One region of the Halomonas sp. ND22Bw genome, then DNA from elsewhere that is predicted to be linked to it. Evidence: predicted binding sites of a transcription regulator. Region 1 holds the regulator's gene; each other region holds the start of a gene.
The links. Region 1 encodes PhoB, which activates phosphate uptake and scavenging genes when phosphate is short. Its sites were predicted from a motif close to TGTCATANNNNTGTCANA; they were not measured.
Positions count from the first base shown of each region.

Region 1 (5,514 bases):
AGACGCCCGGGCGATCTCCCCGGTTCTGGGCATCATGTGGATCCTGCGCGCCCTGGAGCGGATCGGCGATCACTCCAACAACCTGGCCGAATACGTGGTCTATCTGGTCAAGGGGCTCGACATCCGCCACACGGCCCCGGATGATCTCGACGACGAGGTGCGCGGCGACGAGGGCTGAACCCCGCTCGACCGCTACCGTCAAAGAAGCGGCCGTCGCCCCTGGCGACGGCCGCCGTCGTCGTGATGGAGGAAATGACACCGATGCTGGATGCCTTCTCGGCGCTGTCCCGGGGAACCCGCCTGGTCTACACCCCCGGCCTGCGCCGCTACGTGTTCCTGCCGATACTGGCCAACCTGGTGGTCTACGCCGCCATGCTGAGCTACGTGCTGACCCACTTCGGCGGCTGGCTCGACGGCTGGATGGCCATGGTGCCGGGCTGGCTCGACTGGCTGTCGTGGCTGATCTGGCCGCTGTTCGTGCTCAGCCTGGGGCTGATCGTGTTCTTCAGCTTCACCCTGGTGACCCAGCTGATCGCCGCGCCCTTCTACGGCCTGCTGGCCGAGAAGGTCGAGCGCGAGGTGACCGGCCGGCCGCCGCTGGACGACCGCGGCCTGGCACGCACCGCCATCGATGCCCTGGGCCGTGAACTGGTCAAGCTGGGCTACATCCTGCCGCGCATGGCGCTGCTGTTCGTGATCGGCTGGATCCCGGTGATCAACCTGGTCGCCCCGCTGCTGTGGCTGCTGTTCTCGGCCTGGATGATGGCGGTCACCTACCTCGACTATCCCATGGACAACAACAAGGTGACCTTCGCCGACATGCGCCGCCGGCTGGCCGCGCGCCGCTGGCCGACGCTCACCTACGGCGGCTGGGTGATGCTGATCACCTGGCTGCCGCTGGCCAACCTGTTCCTGCTGCCCGGTGCCGTGGCCGGCGCGGTGCTGATGTGGGAAGACCACTACCGGGCGCTGACCCCCGACGCTGCCCCGGCGAGGCGCTGATGCCCGCGCCCCGGGCAGGCGTCGTGATCACGTGACATCCCTCCGCCCGGCCTGCGCCGGGCGGAGTGGCGTACGGGGACGGGATCAAGCGCGCCGCGAAGCCGGCGCGGCGTCGGTGAGGCGGGCGGCGGGGAAGATGCAGCGGAAGGTGGCGCCCTCGCCGAGCCGGGAGTCGATCTCCAGCTGGGCGTCGTGGCGCAGCAGCACGTGCTTGACGATGGCCAGCCCCAGGCCGGTGCCGCCGGTGGCGGTGCTGCGGCCCTTGTCGACCCGGTAGAAGCGCTCGGTCAGGCGCGGGATGTGCAGCGGATCGATGCCCTCGCCGTCGTCCTCCACCTCCAGGCAGGCGCCGTCGCCCCAGGGGCGCCAGCGCAGCACGATGCGGCTGCCCTCGCCGGCATAGCGCACGGCATTGAAGGCCAGGTTGGAAACGGTGCTGTGCAGCTCCTTCTCCGAGCCGAGCAGGCCGCGGGGCTCCTCGACCGCCACCTCCAGCTGGTGGTGGCCCTCGGACAGCGCCTCGGCGTCGCGCCGCACGGCCTCGAGCAGGCTGGTGGGGTCGATGCGGATGTCGTCGTGGCCGCCCTGGTCGTTCTCCAGCCGCGACAGCAGCAGCAGGTCGTTGACCAGGTTCTGCATGCGCTTGGTCTGGCTCTGCATCTGGCCGATGCCTCGGCCCAGGCGCTCGGGCAGCATCTCGGCCATGTCGCCGTAGGTCTCGAGGTAGCCCGCCAGCACGGTGAGCGGGGTGCGCAGCTCGTGGGACACGTTGGCCACGAAGTCGCGACGCATCTGCTCCAGGCGGTGCAGGCGGGTGATGTCGCGGGCCATCACCAGGCGCTCGTCGTCGCCGTAGAGGGTGATCTGGAACTGCAGGATGAGGTTCTCGTCGATCGGCGAGCACAGCGTCAGCGGCTCGCGATAGTCCCGGGCGTGGAAGTAGTCGACGAAGCTCGGGTCGCGCATCAGGTTGGTGATGTGCTGGCCGCGGTCCAGGGCCGGCTTGAGGCCCAGCATGCGTTCGGCGGCGCTGTTCCACCACTCCATGTCGCCGTGGCGGTCGAGCATCACCACGCTGTCGCGCATCGCCTCCGAGGACTCCTGGATACGGCTCAGGGTGTCGCGCAGCCGGCGCTGGGTGAGGCGCTGGCCCTTCTGGTAGCGGTAGAGGCGATCGAACAGCTCGCCCCACAGGCCGGAGGCCGAGGGCGGCTCGTCATGGGGATGATGGGTCAGCCATTCCTGCAGGGCGTGCAGCTGGCGCAGCTGGTAGAAGAGATAGAGGGCGAGCCCCACGGCGATGCCGGTGCCGCTGAAGCCGAAGGGCCAGCCGACCAGGGCGCCGGCGCCCACCAGGGCACCCAGCCGCCACCATTCGCGTCGCCACAGCCGGCCCACGTCAGCCCTTGGCGGAGAAGCGGTAGCCGGTCCCGCGCACGGTCTGGATCAGCTGCTGGTGCGGCTCGCCCAGCGCCTTGCGCAGGCGGCGGATGTGCACGTCCACGGTGCGCTCCTCGACGTAGACGTTGCCGCCCCAGACCTGATCGAGCAGCTGGCCGCGGGTATAGGCGCGCTCCTGGTGGGTCATGAAGAATTGCAGCAGGCGGTACTCGGTGGGGCCGATTTCCAGCGACTGGCCGTCGATGCTGACCCGGTGGCTGACCGGGTCGAGCATCAGACCCTCGACCTGCACCGGCTCCTCGACGCCGCGCGGCGTGGCGCGGCGCAGCACCGCCTTGAGGCGCGCCACCAGCTCGCGGGGCGAGAAGGGCTTGGTGATGTAGTCGTCGGCCCCGGATTCGAGGCCCTGGATCTTGTTGTCCTCTTCGCCCTTGGCGGTGAGCATGATGATCGGCAGTTCCGAGGTGCCTTCCTCGCGCTTCAGGCGGCGGGAGAGCTCGACGCCGCTGGTGCCGGGCATCATCCAGTCCAGCAGCACCAGGTCGGGCTGGTGATCGACGACCATGGCGTGGGCGCTCTGGGCATTGTCCGCCTCGAGGACGCGATAGTCGGCCATCTCCAGCGCCACGGCGATCATCTCGCGGATGGGCGCTTCATCATCGACGATCAGTACGGTCTTGGCGGTCATCCCGGGGCCTCATGGTCGAGATCAATGACATATTGGTGACGATGACAGCATGTCCTTGTGACAATACCGTGACAGTCCCCGCCTGTCGCCCCCGTTCAGCCCCGTCGTTCGACCCCGTCCGGCATCACCCGCCGGCGCCCGGCCACAGCGACAGCGCGATGCCGGCGAACGCCAGCAGCCCCGACCAGTGGTTGTTGAGGAAGGCCTGGAAGCAGCGCTCGCGATCGCGGTGGCGGATCAGCCGCTGCTGGTGGACGAAGGTCGCCGCCATGGCGGCCAGGCCGACCCAGAAGAAGCCGCCCAGGCCGAGGCGTTCGCCGGCCCAGGCCAGCAGGGCCAGCGTGGCCAGCTGCAAAAGGCCGATGATCAGCTTGTCGGCGCGGCCGAACAGCACCGCGGTGGACTTGATGCCGATGCGCAGGTCGTCGTCGCGGTCGACCATGGCGTACTCGGTGTCGTAGGCCACGGTCCACAGCACGTTGGCGGCGAACAGCAGCCAGGCCTCCAGCGGCACATGGCCGAGCACCGCGCCGAAGGCCATGGGAATGGCCCACGAGAAGGCCGCCCCCAGCACCACCTGGGGCAGGTGGGTGTAGCGCTTCATGAAGGGGTAGACGAAGGCCAGGATCACGCCGCCCACCGACAGCATCACGGTGAAGGCGTTGGTGAAGCACACCAGCACGAAGGCCGCCAGCACCAGGCCGGCGAACAGCGCCTTGGCCTCGCCTTCGCCGATGCGTCCGGTGGCCAGCGGACGCGACTTCGTCCGCTTCACGTGGCCGTCGAAGTGGCGGTCGGCGTAGTCGTTGACCACGCAGCCCGCGGCCCGCATCAGGTAGACCCCGGCGACGAAGATCAGCAGCAGCCGGCGCTCGGGAACGCCCTCGGCCGCGGCCCACAGCGCCCACAGCGTTGGCCACATCAGCAGCCAGGTGCCGATGGGGCGGTCGAGGCGGGTCAGATGCAGGAAGTCGGGCAGCCGGGCCAGCCCCTTGGGGCGCATCAGGGAACGTTCCATGTGGGTCTCTCGGTTGAATCGGACGACACGGGTTTCGGGCGATGTCTGGGAGCCTATCGCGCCGGCAGGGCCAGGTCATCCGCCATGTCGTCGAGGAAGAACTCCTGGACCAGCACCGCGAAGCGGCCGTGGCGCAGCACCGAGCGTCGGCCCCAGGGGCCGGGGGCGTCGTGGAAGGGGGCCGGGTCGGCGCTGACCTCGATGGGGCCGCGCTCGAGGCCGGGCTGGCGGAACAGCCAGTGGCCCAGCGAGCGCTCGCCGAGGCCCGCCAGCCGCTGGCCACGGAGGCCGTGAAGCGGGGCCACCGAGCGCGCCATCACCCAGGGCCGGTCGTCGAGGCACAGCGCGACCTCGCGCCGCCAGGCCAGGCGGCCCGGCGCCATGCCCAGTGCCAGGGCCTCGTCGCGCCGCGGCCGGCCCAGGCGCTGGTCGAGCAGCCTGACCCGGAAGCGGCGCGGCGCGCCGGCCTCGATCAGCCGACGGGTCAGCGAGTCCCGGGAGGCGACCCAACGCCACCAGGCCGGGCTCATGGCGGGGCGGGCCGCCGCCAGGGGGCGCCATCGGGGAGCGAGGGCCGGACCGTGATTCACTGCGCTACTCCGCGTCCAATGCAAAGGGCGGCTAGTGTACCATGTCGGGCCGTCGCGCCCCTGCAGCGAGGAGCCCCATGAGCGCACCCCTGACCATCATCGGCTCCGGCATGGCCGGGCTGGGCCTGGCGCGCCAGGTCCGGACCCGGCAGTCCGAGCGCCCCATCACCCTGATCACCGCCGACGGCGGCGAGGACTACTCCAAGCCGCTGCTCTCCACCGGCTTCGCCAAGCGCCTGCCGCCGGATCGCCTGGCCTCGCGCAGCGCCCTGGAGGCGGCCGACCAGCTCGGTGTGACGATGCGCACGCACACCCGGGTCGAGGCCATCGACCCGGCCGCGCGCACCCTGACCCTCGGCGCCGAGCGGCTGCCCTGGGGCGAGCTGGTGCTGGCCACCGGCGCGGCTCCGGCGCCGCCCTTCGCCATTCCCGAGGCGCTGGCCGGCCGGGTCCATACCGTCAACGATCTCGACGACTACCGTGCCTTCCACGCCGCCCTGGCGGCGCTCGATCGCCCGGCGCGGGTCGCCGTGGTCGGCATCGGCCTGGTGGGCTGCGAGTTCGCCAATGACCTGGCCGCCGGCGGTCATGCGGTCGAGCTGATCGCCCCGGAGTCGGCGCCGCTGCCGCGGCTGCTGCCCGAGCCGCTGGGGCGGGCGCTGGGCGAGGCCTTCGTCGAGGCCGGCATCGCCCTGCACACCGGGCGCATGGTCGACCTGCTTTCGCCCGAGGGCGAGCGGGTGGCGCTGGGCCTGGACGACGGCACCGCCCTCGAGGCCGACCTGGTGCTGGTGGCCACCGGCCTGCGGCCGCGC
Region 1 covers NZ_PXWD01000003.1:303,999-309,512, forward strand. Annotated here, with positions in the region: gene phoU (phosphate signaling complex protein PhoU) at 1-178, shown strand, start outside; gene cysZ (sulfate transporter CysZ) at 262-1,002, shown strand; gene phoR (phosphate regulon sensor histidine kinase PhoR) at 1,087-2,400, opposite strand; gene phoB (phosphate regulon transcriptional regulator PhoB) at 2,402-3,091, opposite strand; gene ubiA (4-hydroxybenzoate octaprenyltransferase) at 3,216-4,109, opposite strand; gene CVH10_RS06475 (chorismate lyase) at 4,163-4,639, opposite strand; gene CVH10_RS06480 (FAD-dependent oxidoreductase) at 4,777-5,514, shown strand, end outside.

Region 2 (5,514 bases), on a different contig from region 1:
CACCTCGGGGTCGCGGGCGGCCTCGCGCAGCATTTCCTCCACCGGGGAGAAGGAGTGGAAGGGATGGTGCAGCAGGATGTCCTGCTCGGCCATGGCCTGCAGCACGCTGTCGCGCTTGCGCAGCGCCTTGGGCAGGCCGGGCGTGAAGGCGCGATAGCACAGTTCCGGGCGCTCCACCTCGCCCAGCACCGACATCATGCGGGTCAGGTTCACCGGGCCGTTGACCCGGTAGAGATCGGCCTCTTCGAGCTTGAACAGCTTGAGCAGGAACTCGGTCAGCTCGTCGGGGCAGTTGTTGGCGACCTCGAGACGCACGCCGCTGCCGTAGCGGCGCGAGAGCAGCTCGCCGCGCAGCGCCGAGGCCAGGTCGGAGACGTCCTCGGGGTCCACCGAGAGGTCGGCGTTGCGGGTCAGACGGAACTGGTAGCAGCCGTTCACCTTCATGCCGGGGAACACTTCCTCGGCGTGGGCGTGAATCATCGACGACAGGAAGACGTATTCGGTGAAGCCTTCCTCGCAGAGCTCGTCGGGCAGGGCGATCACCCGGGGCAGCGAGCGCGGGGCGGGCAGGATGGCCAGGCCGCCCTCGCGGCCGAAGGCGTCCTTGCCCTCGAGCTCGACGATGAAGTTGAGGCTCTTGTTGACCAGGCGCGGGAAGGGGTGCGAGGGATCGAGGCCGATGGGACTGATCACCGGCATGATCTCGCTTTCGAAGTAGTCCTTGACCCAGGTGCGCTGGGCCTCGGTCCAGTCGCCGCGGCGGCGGAAGCGCAGGCCCTGGCCCTCGAGGGCGGGCAGCAGGGTGTCGTTGAGGATGCGGTACTGGCGATCGACCTGTTCGTGGGCGATCTGCGAGATCTCGCTCAGTACCGAGCGCGGCGAGCGACCGTCGGCGCCGGAGGAGGCGTCGCCGACCATGATCTGGTTCTTCAGGCCGGCCACGCGGATCTCGAAGAACTCGTCCATGTTCGAGGAAAAGATCAGCAGGAACATCAACCGGTTGAGCAGCGGATGCGCCTCGTCCAGGGCCTGCTCCAGCACCCGCACGTTGAACTGCAGATGGGAGAGCTCGCGGTTGAAGTAGAGGCCGGGGTCGGCGAGGTCGGCCTCGGGGTCGGGCAGCGCCTTGGGCTTGATCCCTGTGCGGGTCTGGTTGATGCGCGGTGTGGGCATCTCGCTCTGGAGCTCGCCTGTCGCGGCGGGCTCGGAGGTGACCGAGGTGTCGGGGCTACGTGAATCGTCCATGGAAGTACCCTGTCGTCGGCCCGCGGGCGGCCGCGTCGCTCGTCGGGCGTTATCGTTCATGATGCCGTCCTGCCCGTGGCGCCGGGAGGCGTCGCGCATCGTCTGTTGCCGGAGACGATCAGGGGCAGGCGGGGCCGGGCTCGGCCGCCGTGGCAAGTCTGGTGCCAATAAATGACAAAATGATGACAGTCGTCCGGTAGCAGGACTCTCTCGAGTATATCAGCGCGCCCCGGCGCCGAAAGACGCGTCTTGTCGCGCTACCGGCGACTCTCTAAAGTGGTGACTTCATGTTCATCGGCCCCGTCGACGACCGGCGGGGGGCGCACAAGGAGACGCATAATGAGCAAGCAGGTGGCGGTCATTCTGTCGGGATGCGGTGTTCAGGATGGCTCGGAGATCTACGAGACCACCCTGACCCTGTTGCGTCTGGACCAGCTGGGCATCGGCTATCGCTGCTTCGCCCCCGACATTGACCAGAGCGACGTGATCGACCATCGCAGCGGCGAGGCGGTCGAGGAGCGGCGCAGCGTGCTGGTCGAGTCGGCGCGACTGGCGCGCGGCGAGATCTCTCCGCTGGCCGAGCTGGAGGCCGACGAGTTCGACGCCGTCATCCTGCCAGGCGGCTTCGGCGCGGCCAAGAATCTCTCCAACTTCGCCGAGGCGGGCGCCGACATGGTGATCCATGAGGGGCTGGTGGACGTGCTGGGCGAGTTCCACGAGGACCGCAAGCCGATCGGCCTGATGTGCATCGCGCCGGTGATGGTGCCGCGCCTGCTGGGGCCGGGCATTGCCGTCACCATCGGCCACGATCCGGGCGTGGCGGGCGCCATCAGCAGCATGGGCGGCCTGCATCGCAGCTGTGGCGTGGAGGACATCGTGGTCGACTTCGAGCATCGCGTGGTGACCACGCCGGCCTACATGATCGCCACCCGCCTGGGCGAGGCGGCCACCGGCATCTTCAAGCTGGTGGATCGCATCGACGAGCTGATGGACCTGTAAGCGCCGAGCCACGAGCTACAAGCGCCGAGCGACAAGAAAAACCCCGAGGGCCTGGGCCCTCGGGGTTTTTTCATGTCATGGATGATGTGCTTGCCTATTCCTCGGCGGCTTCCTCGTCGGCGGCCTCCCGGTCGCGCTTGCGACGCACCAGCCGGCCGAACAGCAGGCCGACCTCGTAGAGCAGATACATCGGCACCGCCAGCAGGCTTTGGGAGACCACGTCCGGCGGGGTCATCAGCATGCCGATCACGAAGCAGCCCAGTACCACGTAGGGGCGCTTCTTCGACAGGCTCTCCACCGTGGTCGCCCCGCTCAGGATCAGCAGGAAGGTGGCGATCGGGATCTCGAAGGCCACGCCGAAGGCGAAGAACAGCTTGAGCACGAAGTTGAGGTACTGGTTGATGTCGGTCATCACCGCCACGTCTTCCGGCCCGGTCTGGGTGAAGAACTGGAACAGCAGCGGGAAGACCACGTAGTAGGCGAAGGCGGCCCCGGCGTAGAACAGCGCCACGCTGGAGGCCAGCAGCGGCAGCGCCAGGGCCTTCTCGTTGTCGTACAGCCCCGGGGCGATGAAGGCCCAGGCCTGGTGCAGCACGAAGGGCACGGCGATGAACACCGCCACCACCAGGGTCAGCTTGAAGGGCGCCAGGAACGGCGAGGCCACCTCGGTGGCGATCATCCGCGAGCCTTCCGGCAGCAGCGCCATCAACGGCTGGGCGACGAAGGCGTAGATGTCGTTGGCGAAGGCGTAGAGGCCGAGGAAGATCACGAGTATCGCGATCACCGCGCGCAGCAGCCGCGAGCGCAGCTCGATCAGGTGCTCGATCAGCGGGGCCTGCGCCTGTCCGGGGCCCTGGGAATCGTCGGTTTGGCTCATCGGGAAGAGGCGTCCTCGTGGGCGTCGGAGTCGGCGTCATCGGCCTGCCGGCGAACGCGCCCCAGGGCGTCGTCGAGGCGATGCTCGGGCGAGGCCTCGGCGTGTTCCTTGGGGGTGGCGCCGGCGCGGCGATCGCCCTGATCGGCGGGCGTTTCCACCGAGCGTTCGACGTCGCGCTTGACCCGGTTGATGCCCTCGTCGAGCTTCTTCTGCTGCTCGTTGAGCTTCTGACGCAGCTCCTCCGCCTCGAGCTGGGCGTTGATCTCGCGCTGCATGCCGGAGACCGTGCGCTTGATGCGGCCGACCCACATCCCGGTGGTGCGGGCGGCCTTGGGCAGGCGCTCGGGACCCAGCACCAGCAGCCCCACCACGCCGATGAACAGGAGTTCGAGAAAGCCGATGTCGAACATGGCGGCTTACTTGCGCTCTTCCGATTCCTCGGGCTTGCGCTCGGCGTGGACGTCGTAGGTCCGGCCCTCGTCGTCGTGGCGCACCTGGGCCTGGGACTTGTCGCTATCGTCGCTCTTCTCTTCCTCGCCCATGGCCTTCTTGAAGCCCTTGACCGCGCCGCCGAGGTCGCCGCCGACGTTGCGCAGCTTCTTGGTGCCGAAGATCAGGATGATGATGCCGAGGACGATCAGGAGTTGCCAGATACTGATGCCGCCTAACATAGGGAATACCTCAGGTTGCTGCGCCGGGGACCGGCGTCGTGGTCTTATCGGGGCCGCGCGGCCTTTTCGTCGTGGCCGGACAGGCCGAAGCGGCGAGACAGCTCGTCGAGGACCTCGCGGTGACTCAGCCCCATGTGCGACAGCATCACCAGGCTGTGGAACCACAGGTCGGTCGTCTCGGCGACCAGCGCCTGACGGGCCGCCTCGTCGCCCCGCTCGGCGTCCTTGGCCGCGAGCAGCGTCTCGGTGGCTTCCTCGCCGACTTTCTCGAGTATCTTGTTCAGGCCCTTGTGATGCAAGCTGGCCACGTAAGAGTCGTCGGGCGCGGCCTGGCGACGGCTGGTCAGGACCTCGTCGAGGCGGTCGAGAATATCGCTCATATGAGACGTTTCCGTTGCAGTAGGTGGATCAGTTCCAGGCCAGCAGCAGGGCGCCGATGGCCGCCGCGCCGAGCACCGGCCAGGGCTGGCCGTCTGCCCATTGGACCAGCGGCTGCCAGGCGAGTGCCGCGGCCGCGATCAGCAGCCCCAGGCGCAGGCGGCGCTGGCGGCGGGCCTGGCTTTCCAGGCCACGCTGGATGGCGCCAAGGGCCTCGCCCTGTCGCTGTCGCTGCTGGTGGCCATGCTCGGCTCGGGCCAGCGCCTGGTGGGCGAGCACCGGCAGCTCGGGGAGCTGGCGCGAGAGCTCGGGCGCCTGGCGCTTCATGGATTCCCACAGCCCGCGGGCGCCGGCGCGCTCCTTCATCCAGTCTTCCAGGTAGGGCTTGGCGGTGGCCCAGAGGTCGAGGTCCGGATACAGCTGGCGGCCCAGGCCCTCGATGTTGAGCAGGGTCTTCTGCAGCAGCACCAGCTGCGGCTGGACCTCCATGTTGAAGCGCCGGGCGGTCTGGAACAGGCCCAGCAGCACCTGGCCGAAGGAGATGTCCTTGAGCGGCTTCTCGAGGATCGGTTCGCACACGGTGCGTACCGCGGCGGCGAACTCGTTGGCCCGGGTGTCCTCGCTGACCCAGCCCGACTCGATGTGCAGCGCCGCTACCTCGTAGTAGTCCTGGTGGAAGAAGGCCAGCAGGTTGCGCGCCAGGTAGTCCTGATCCTCGCGGGTCAGGCTGCCGACGATGCCGCAGTCGATGGCGATGTACTGGGGGTTCCAGGGCGTCTCGCGGGACACGAAGATGTTGCCCGGGTGCATGTCGGCGTGGAAGAAGTTGTCGCGGAACACCTGGGTGAAGAAGATCTCCACGCCGCGTTCGGCCAGCCGGCGCAGGTCGGTGCCCTGGGCCTCGAGGGCCGCGAGATCGGCCACCGGGATGCCGTGGATGCGCTCCTGGACCATCACCCGGCGGCGGGTCAGCGCCCAGTGGATGGTCGGCACGAACAGCAGCGGCGAGCCCTTGAAGTTGCGCTTGAGCTGGGAGGTGTTGGCGGCTTCCTTGGTCAGGTCCAGTTCGTCGAACAGGGTCGACTCGTAGTCGCGGACCACCTCCACCGGGCGCAGCCGGCGTGCCTCGGGAATGCGTGCCAGGCCGGCGGCCAGCCGGTACATCAGAGCCATGTCCTGGCGCATCACGCGCTCGATGCCGGGGCGGATGATCTTGACCACCACTTCCTCGCCGTCGGGCAGCAGGGCGGCATGCACCTGGGCCACCGAGGCCGAGGCCAGCGGCTCGGACGAGAACTCGGCGAAGGCCTGTTCCAGCGGCATGCCGAGTTCCTCCTCGACCAG
Region 2 covers NZ_PXWD01000002.1:115,265-120,778, forward strand. Annotated here, with positions in the region: gene ppk1 (polyphosphate kinase 1) at 1-1,245, opposite strand, end outside; gene elbB (isoprenoid biosynthesis glyoxalase ElbB) at 1,585-2,244, shown strand; gene tatC (twin-arginine translocase subunit TatC) at 2,339-3,121, opposite strand; gene tatB (Sec-independent protein translocase protein TatB) at 3,118-3,531, opposite strand; gene tatA (Sec-independent protein translocase subunit TatA) at 3,538-3,792, opposite strand; gene CVH10_RS03455 (phosphoribosyl-ATP diphosphatase) at 3,837-4,172, opposite strand; gene ubiB (ubiquinone biosynthesis regulatory protein kinase UbiB) at 4,201-5,514, opposite strand, start outside.
Region 2: the regulator PhoB is predicted to act here: its motif matches at 1,416-1,433, upstream of elbB (isoprenoid biosynthesis glyoxalase ElbB).

Region 3 (5,514 bases), on a different contig from region 1:
GCTTCGCGGTGCCCAACCACAGCCTGTTCTTCAGCAACGCCATGTGCGCCTTCATGCTGCTGACCGAAGGGCTGCTGAGCGAGGCAGCAGGCCTGCTGGGCGAGGCCGGGCTGGCCTCGCTCGAGCGCCGCGAGCGGATGATCGACGAGCTCGGCGACGCGCTGTAGCGCCCCGGACGCTTTCCTCGCACGCTCTCCCCGCACGCTCTCCCCAGAACGACGACGGCCCCGCGTCCGGCAAGACGCGGGGCCGTCGTCAGAAGCGCAGACGCTACGGAATCAGCACGGTCGAGCCGGTGGTCTTGCGGCCTGCCAGCGCCTCCTGAGCCTGGGCGGCCTCGGCGAGCGGATAGCGTTGACCGATGTCGATCACGACCTCGCCGCTTTCGATCCGGGCGAACAGGTCGGCGGCCATCGCTTCCAGTCGCTCTCGGGTATCGGCATAGCCGTTGAGGCTCGGGCGGGTCACGAACAGCGAGCCCTTCTGGTTGAGAATGCCGATGTTGACGCCCTCCACCGGGCCCGAGGCATTGCCGAAGCTGACCATCAGGCCACGCTGCTTCAGGCAGTCCAGCGAGGTCTCCCAGGTGTCCTTGCCCACCGAGTCGTAGACCACGTCGCACATGGCGCCCCCGGTCAGCTCGCGAACCCGCTCCACCACGTCCTCGCGGGTGGTGTCGATGGTCGCCCAGGCGCCGTTCTTCTCGGCCAGCGCCGCCTTCTCCGGCGAGCTCACCGTACCGATCAGCTTCACGCCCAGCGCCTTCGCCCACTGGCAGGCGATGGAGCCGACGCCGCCGGCCGCGGCGTGGAAGAGAATCGTCTCGCCGCCCTGGAGCGGGTAGGTCTGACGCAGCAGGTACTGCACGGTCAGGCCCTTGAGCATGGCCGCCGCCGCGGTCTCGGCATCGATGCCGTCGGGCAGCGTCACCACCTTCTCCGCCGGCAGCACGTGGCTCTCGGCGTAGGCACCCAGCGGCCCCTGGGCATAGGCCACGCGATCGCCCACCGCCAGGTGCTCGACGCCTTCGCCCACCGCCTCGACGACGCCCGCGCCCTCGGTACCGAGCCCCGACGGCAACGCCGGCGCCGGATACAGCCCGGTGCGGAAATAGATGTCGATGAAGTTCAGGCCCACCGCCTGATGGCGGACCCGCACCTCCCCGTGCCCCGGCTCGACGGGAGGGACGTCGACGAGCTCGAGGACCTCGGGCCCGCCGGTGCGGGCGAACTGGATGCGCTTGGCCATGTTGGATACCCTTAAACCGCTAATGAAGGAACCGTCAGTCAAACGCTACCTTACCGTGCGGTCAAGCGTCCCCGCGACCGACAGGGCTTGACAGCCCTGGAAGGCTCGGCGAAGAATGCAAAGTGTATACAGAAACATCACCAAAGTGACGACAGGAAGGATGCCGCTATGAAAGCTACCAACGCTACCTGGTTGCTCGCCGCCACCGCCCTGGCCGCGACCCTGACCGCCGCCCCCGCCATGGCCCAGGACGGCGAACAGTGCCAGCTGACCATCGAGGGCAACGACCAGATGCAGTTCAACCAGGACGCCATGAGCGTGCCGGCCAGCTGCGACGAGGTCACCGTGACGCTGGAGCACACCGGCCAGATGCAGGCCAGCGTGATGGGCCACAACTGGGTGCTCAGCGAGACGTCCGACGTTCAGGGCGTGGCCCAGGCCGGCATGAGCACCGGCCTCGAGAGCGACTATCTGCCGGCGGACGACGACCGCGTGCTGGCCGCCACCGACGTCATCGGCGGCGGCGAGAGCACCAGCGTCACCTTCGACACCGAAGGCCTGGCCGGTCGCGACCTGACCTTCTTCTGCTCCTTCCCGGGCCACTCCAGCCTGATGAAGGGCACCTTCACCGTCGAAGGGTGATCCCAGTGCGCGCCGCCAAGGCGGCGCGCCTCCCGCCTCAGTGCCGCGCCGACAGGGTGGCGGGGAAGTTCTCCAGGCCGTTCACGAAGCGCTGCTTGTAGTCGTCGAACTGCGCCCGGTCGCGCTTGAACGACTGCACCACGCCCTGCTCGTCCACCGTCAGCGTGCGCGGAAGGTCATCGAGCCCGGTGGCCGGATGACGCTTCGACAGCCCGATGCGTACGCCCGCCTTGCCGCTGAACCAGCGCTCGATACCGGCCTCGCGGAAGCGGGCTTCCTGCGTCTCGTCGGTGGCGTCCACGCGCAGCGGCGCGCGCATCGCCAGCTCGCCCACCAGCCGCATCGACGGCGCCTTCACCGTCTCGGTGTCGAGATCCGCCAGCTGCATCACGGTCATGCCCTCACCGGATTCGTCCAGCGCCAGCAGCGCCAGTGCCAGCGGCTTCCCTTGATCGTCGGCCAGCGCCAGCAGACGTGCGGCCTCCTGCGGAAACAGCACGCCCGTCACCCCGGCGAAGGTCACCAGCGGGGCGATGCCGGCGTCCTGGCCATAGGCCTCGGCGCACAGCCGCGCCAGACAGGCCTCACGCTGGGCCGCGTTCTTGATATGCACCACTTTCATCGCTTCCGGCTCTCCTTCATGACTGCCTTCGATGCCCGGCGCAGCCGAGCCTGAAAGCGCGCAGCCTAGCATAGACGCGCCCTTCGCTCTCGCCCCGCTCGGCACCGGGCAGCCAAACGGTCACGAGGCTGTCATCGAGTTTTCCTAATGTATTTGTCGCTCGCCGGCCGTCGGCACATGCACGGCCCGGGCCTTCTCTCAGCCAAGACTCGATGGACAAGGAGATTCCGATGCCACGCCTGTACGCTGGAGCACTGACCCTGGGAATGGCCGCCGCCGGCCTGTCGCTGTCCGCCCACGGGGCCACCGAGATCGCCTGGTGGCACGCCATGGGCGGCGAACTGGGCAACAAGGTCGACGAGATCGCCGCCGACTTCAACGCCTCCCAGGACGACTATGTCGTCGAGCCGTCCTTCCGTGGCAACTACTCGGAAACCATGACCGGCGCCATCGCCGCCTTCCGTGCCGGCGAGGCCCCGGCCATCGTGCAGATCTACGAGGTCGGCACCGCCACCATGATGAACGCCGAGGGCGCCATCGTGCCGGTCCACGAGCTGATGAGCGAGTCGGGCCAGGACGTCGATCCCGGCGCCTTCCTGCCCGCCGTGACCGGCTACTACACCGACGCCGACGGCCGCATGCTGTCCATGCCCTTCAATTCCTCGACACCGGTGGTCTACGTCAACCGCGACATCCTCGACCAGGCCGGCGTGGACGAGGTGCCGACCACCTGGCAGGGGCTCGGCGAGACCCTGGGCCGGATCGTCGATTCAGGCGCCGCCGAGTGCGGCATGACCACCACCTGGCCGTCCTGGATCCAGCTCGAGAACTTCTCGGCGCGCAACGACCTGCCCTTCGCCACCGAGCAGAACGGCTTCGGCGGGCTCGAGGCCCGCCTGAGCATCGCCGACACCGCCGCCGTCGATCACATCCAGCGCCTGGCCGACTGGCAGCAGGACGGCCGTTTCGACTACGGCGGCCGCTTCGACGATGCCGCCCCGGCCTTCTACACCGGCCGCTGCGCCATGCTGATGGCGTCCTCCGCCTCGCTGGCGGGCGTGCGCGCCAACGCCGAGGACTTCGACTTCTCCGTCGCCCCGCTGCCCTACGACAGCGACCTGGTCGACACGCCGCAGAACAGCATCATCGGCGGCGCCTCGCTGTGGGTGCTGGCCGGCAAGAGCGACGAGGTCTATCAGGGCGTGGCGCGCTTCTTCGACTATCTCTCTTCCGCCGAGGTCCAGGCCGACTGGCACCAGTTCTCCGGCTATCTGCCGATCACCCAGGCGGCCTACGAACTCGGCCAGCAGCAAGGCTTCTACGAGCAGAACCCGGGCAGCGCCGTGGCCATCGAGCAGATGACCGGCGTCACGCCCACGGCCAATTCCAAGGGGCTTCGCCTGGGCAACATGCCGCAGATCCGCGACGTCATCGAGGAGCAGCTGGAGCGCATCTTCAACGGCGACGCGAGCGCCGAGGAAGGCCTGAGCGAGGCCGTGCGCCGCGGCAACGAGCTGCTGGAACGCTTCCAGCAGGCCAACGGCTGACCCGCCTGGCCGGCGGCCCTGAGGCCCTGGCCGTTGTCCCATTGCCGGCGCGCCGTCCGGGCGCGCCGGCTTCCTTTCCTCTCCAGCGATAGACGACCATGGCGACCTTCCGGCATCACCGCGTCACGCCCTGGCTGCTGCTCGCCCCGCAGCTGGCCGTCGTGGCGATCTTCTTCTTCTGGCCCGCCGCCCAGGCCATGTTCCAGGCCTTCTACGTCGAGGACCCCTTCGGCCTCGGCCGTACCTTCGTCGCCTTCGAGAACTTCGCCCGGGTGCTGGCCTCGGCCGAGTACTACCGCGCGCTGGGCATCACCGTGACCTTCAGCGTCGCCGTGGCGCTGGGCGCCATGGCCCTGGCGCTGCTGTTGGCGGTGCTCGCCGATCGGGTGATCAAGGGCGCCGGCGCCTACAAGACCCTGCTGGTCTGGCCCTATGCGGTGGCGCCCGCGGTGGCGGGCGTGCTGTGGGGCTTCATGCTCGACCCCGAACTCGGCCTGGTCAGCGCCGGCCTGGGCGCGCTCGGCATCGACTGGAACCACCAGCTCAACGGCGGCCAGGCCATGGCACTGGTGGTGATGGCCTCGATCTGGAAACAGATGAGCTACAACTTCGTGTTCTTCCTCGCCGGCCTGCAGGCGATCCCGAAGAGCCTGCTGGAGGCCGCCGCCATCGACGGCGCCGGCCCCTGGCGGCGCTTCTGGACCGTCACCTTCCCGCTGCTGTCGCCGACCGCATTCTTCCTGCTGGTGATGAACAGCGTCTACGCCTTCTTCGAGACCTTCGGCACCATCGACGCCACCACCGCCGGCGGCCCCGGCGGTGCTACGCGCACCCTGGTCTACAAGGTCTTCGAGGACGGCTTCATCGGCTACGACCTGGGCGCCAGCGCCGCCCAGTCGGTGCTGCTGATGGGACTGGTGGGCCTGCTCACCCTGCTGCAGTTCCGCTACCTCGAGCGCAAGGTCCAGTACTGACACCGGAGAGACGCCCATGCGCTACCGCCGCCCCGGCCTGGACATCGCCAGCCATGCGCTGCTGATCCTGGCCCTGATCGCCTTCTGCCTGCCGGTGTGGCTGGCCATCACCGCCGCCACCCACGACCAGGCCTCGCTGTACACCGGCACCGCGCCGCTGTGGTTCGGCTCGGAAGGGCTCGACAACTTCCGCGCCGTGCTCACCGAACCGGTCGGCCGGCTGGGCACCGACGTCACCCGGCTGCTGCTCAATTCCACGGTCATGGCACTGGGCATCGCCGTCGGCAAGATCGCCATCGCCATCCTGGCCGCCTACGCCATCGTGTTCTTCCGCTTTCCGCTGCGTCGGCTGTGTTTCTGGCTGATCTTCATCACCCTGATGCTGCCGGTGGAAGTGCGCATCATGCCCACCTACAAGGTGGCGGCCGATCTGGGACTGCTGAACTCCTACGTGGGGCTGATCCTGCCGCTGATCGCCAGC
Region 3 covers NZ_PXWD01000009.1:55,977-61,490, forward strand. Annotated here, with positions in the region: gene CVH10_RS12390 (MurR/RpiR family transcriptional regulator) at 1-167, shown strand, start outside; gene CVH10_RS12395 (NADPH:quinone reductase) at 271-1,248, opposite strand; gene azu (azurin) at 1,417-1,890, shown strand; gene CVH10_RS12405 (hypothetical protein) at 1,928-2,512, opposite strand; gene ugpB (sn-glycerol-3-phosphate ABC transporter substrate-binding protein UgpB) at 2,743-4,059, shown strand; gene ugpA (sn-glycerol-3-phosphate ABC transporter permease UgpA) at 4,158-5,033, shown strand; gene ugpE (sn-glycerol-3-phosphate ABC transporter permease UgpE) at 5,050-5,514, shown strand, end outside.
Region 3: the regulator PhoB is predicted to act here: its motif matches at 2,631-2,648, upstream of ugpB (sn-glycerol-3-phosphate ABC transporter substrate-binding protein UgpB).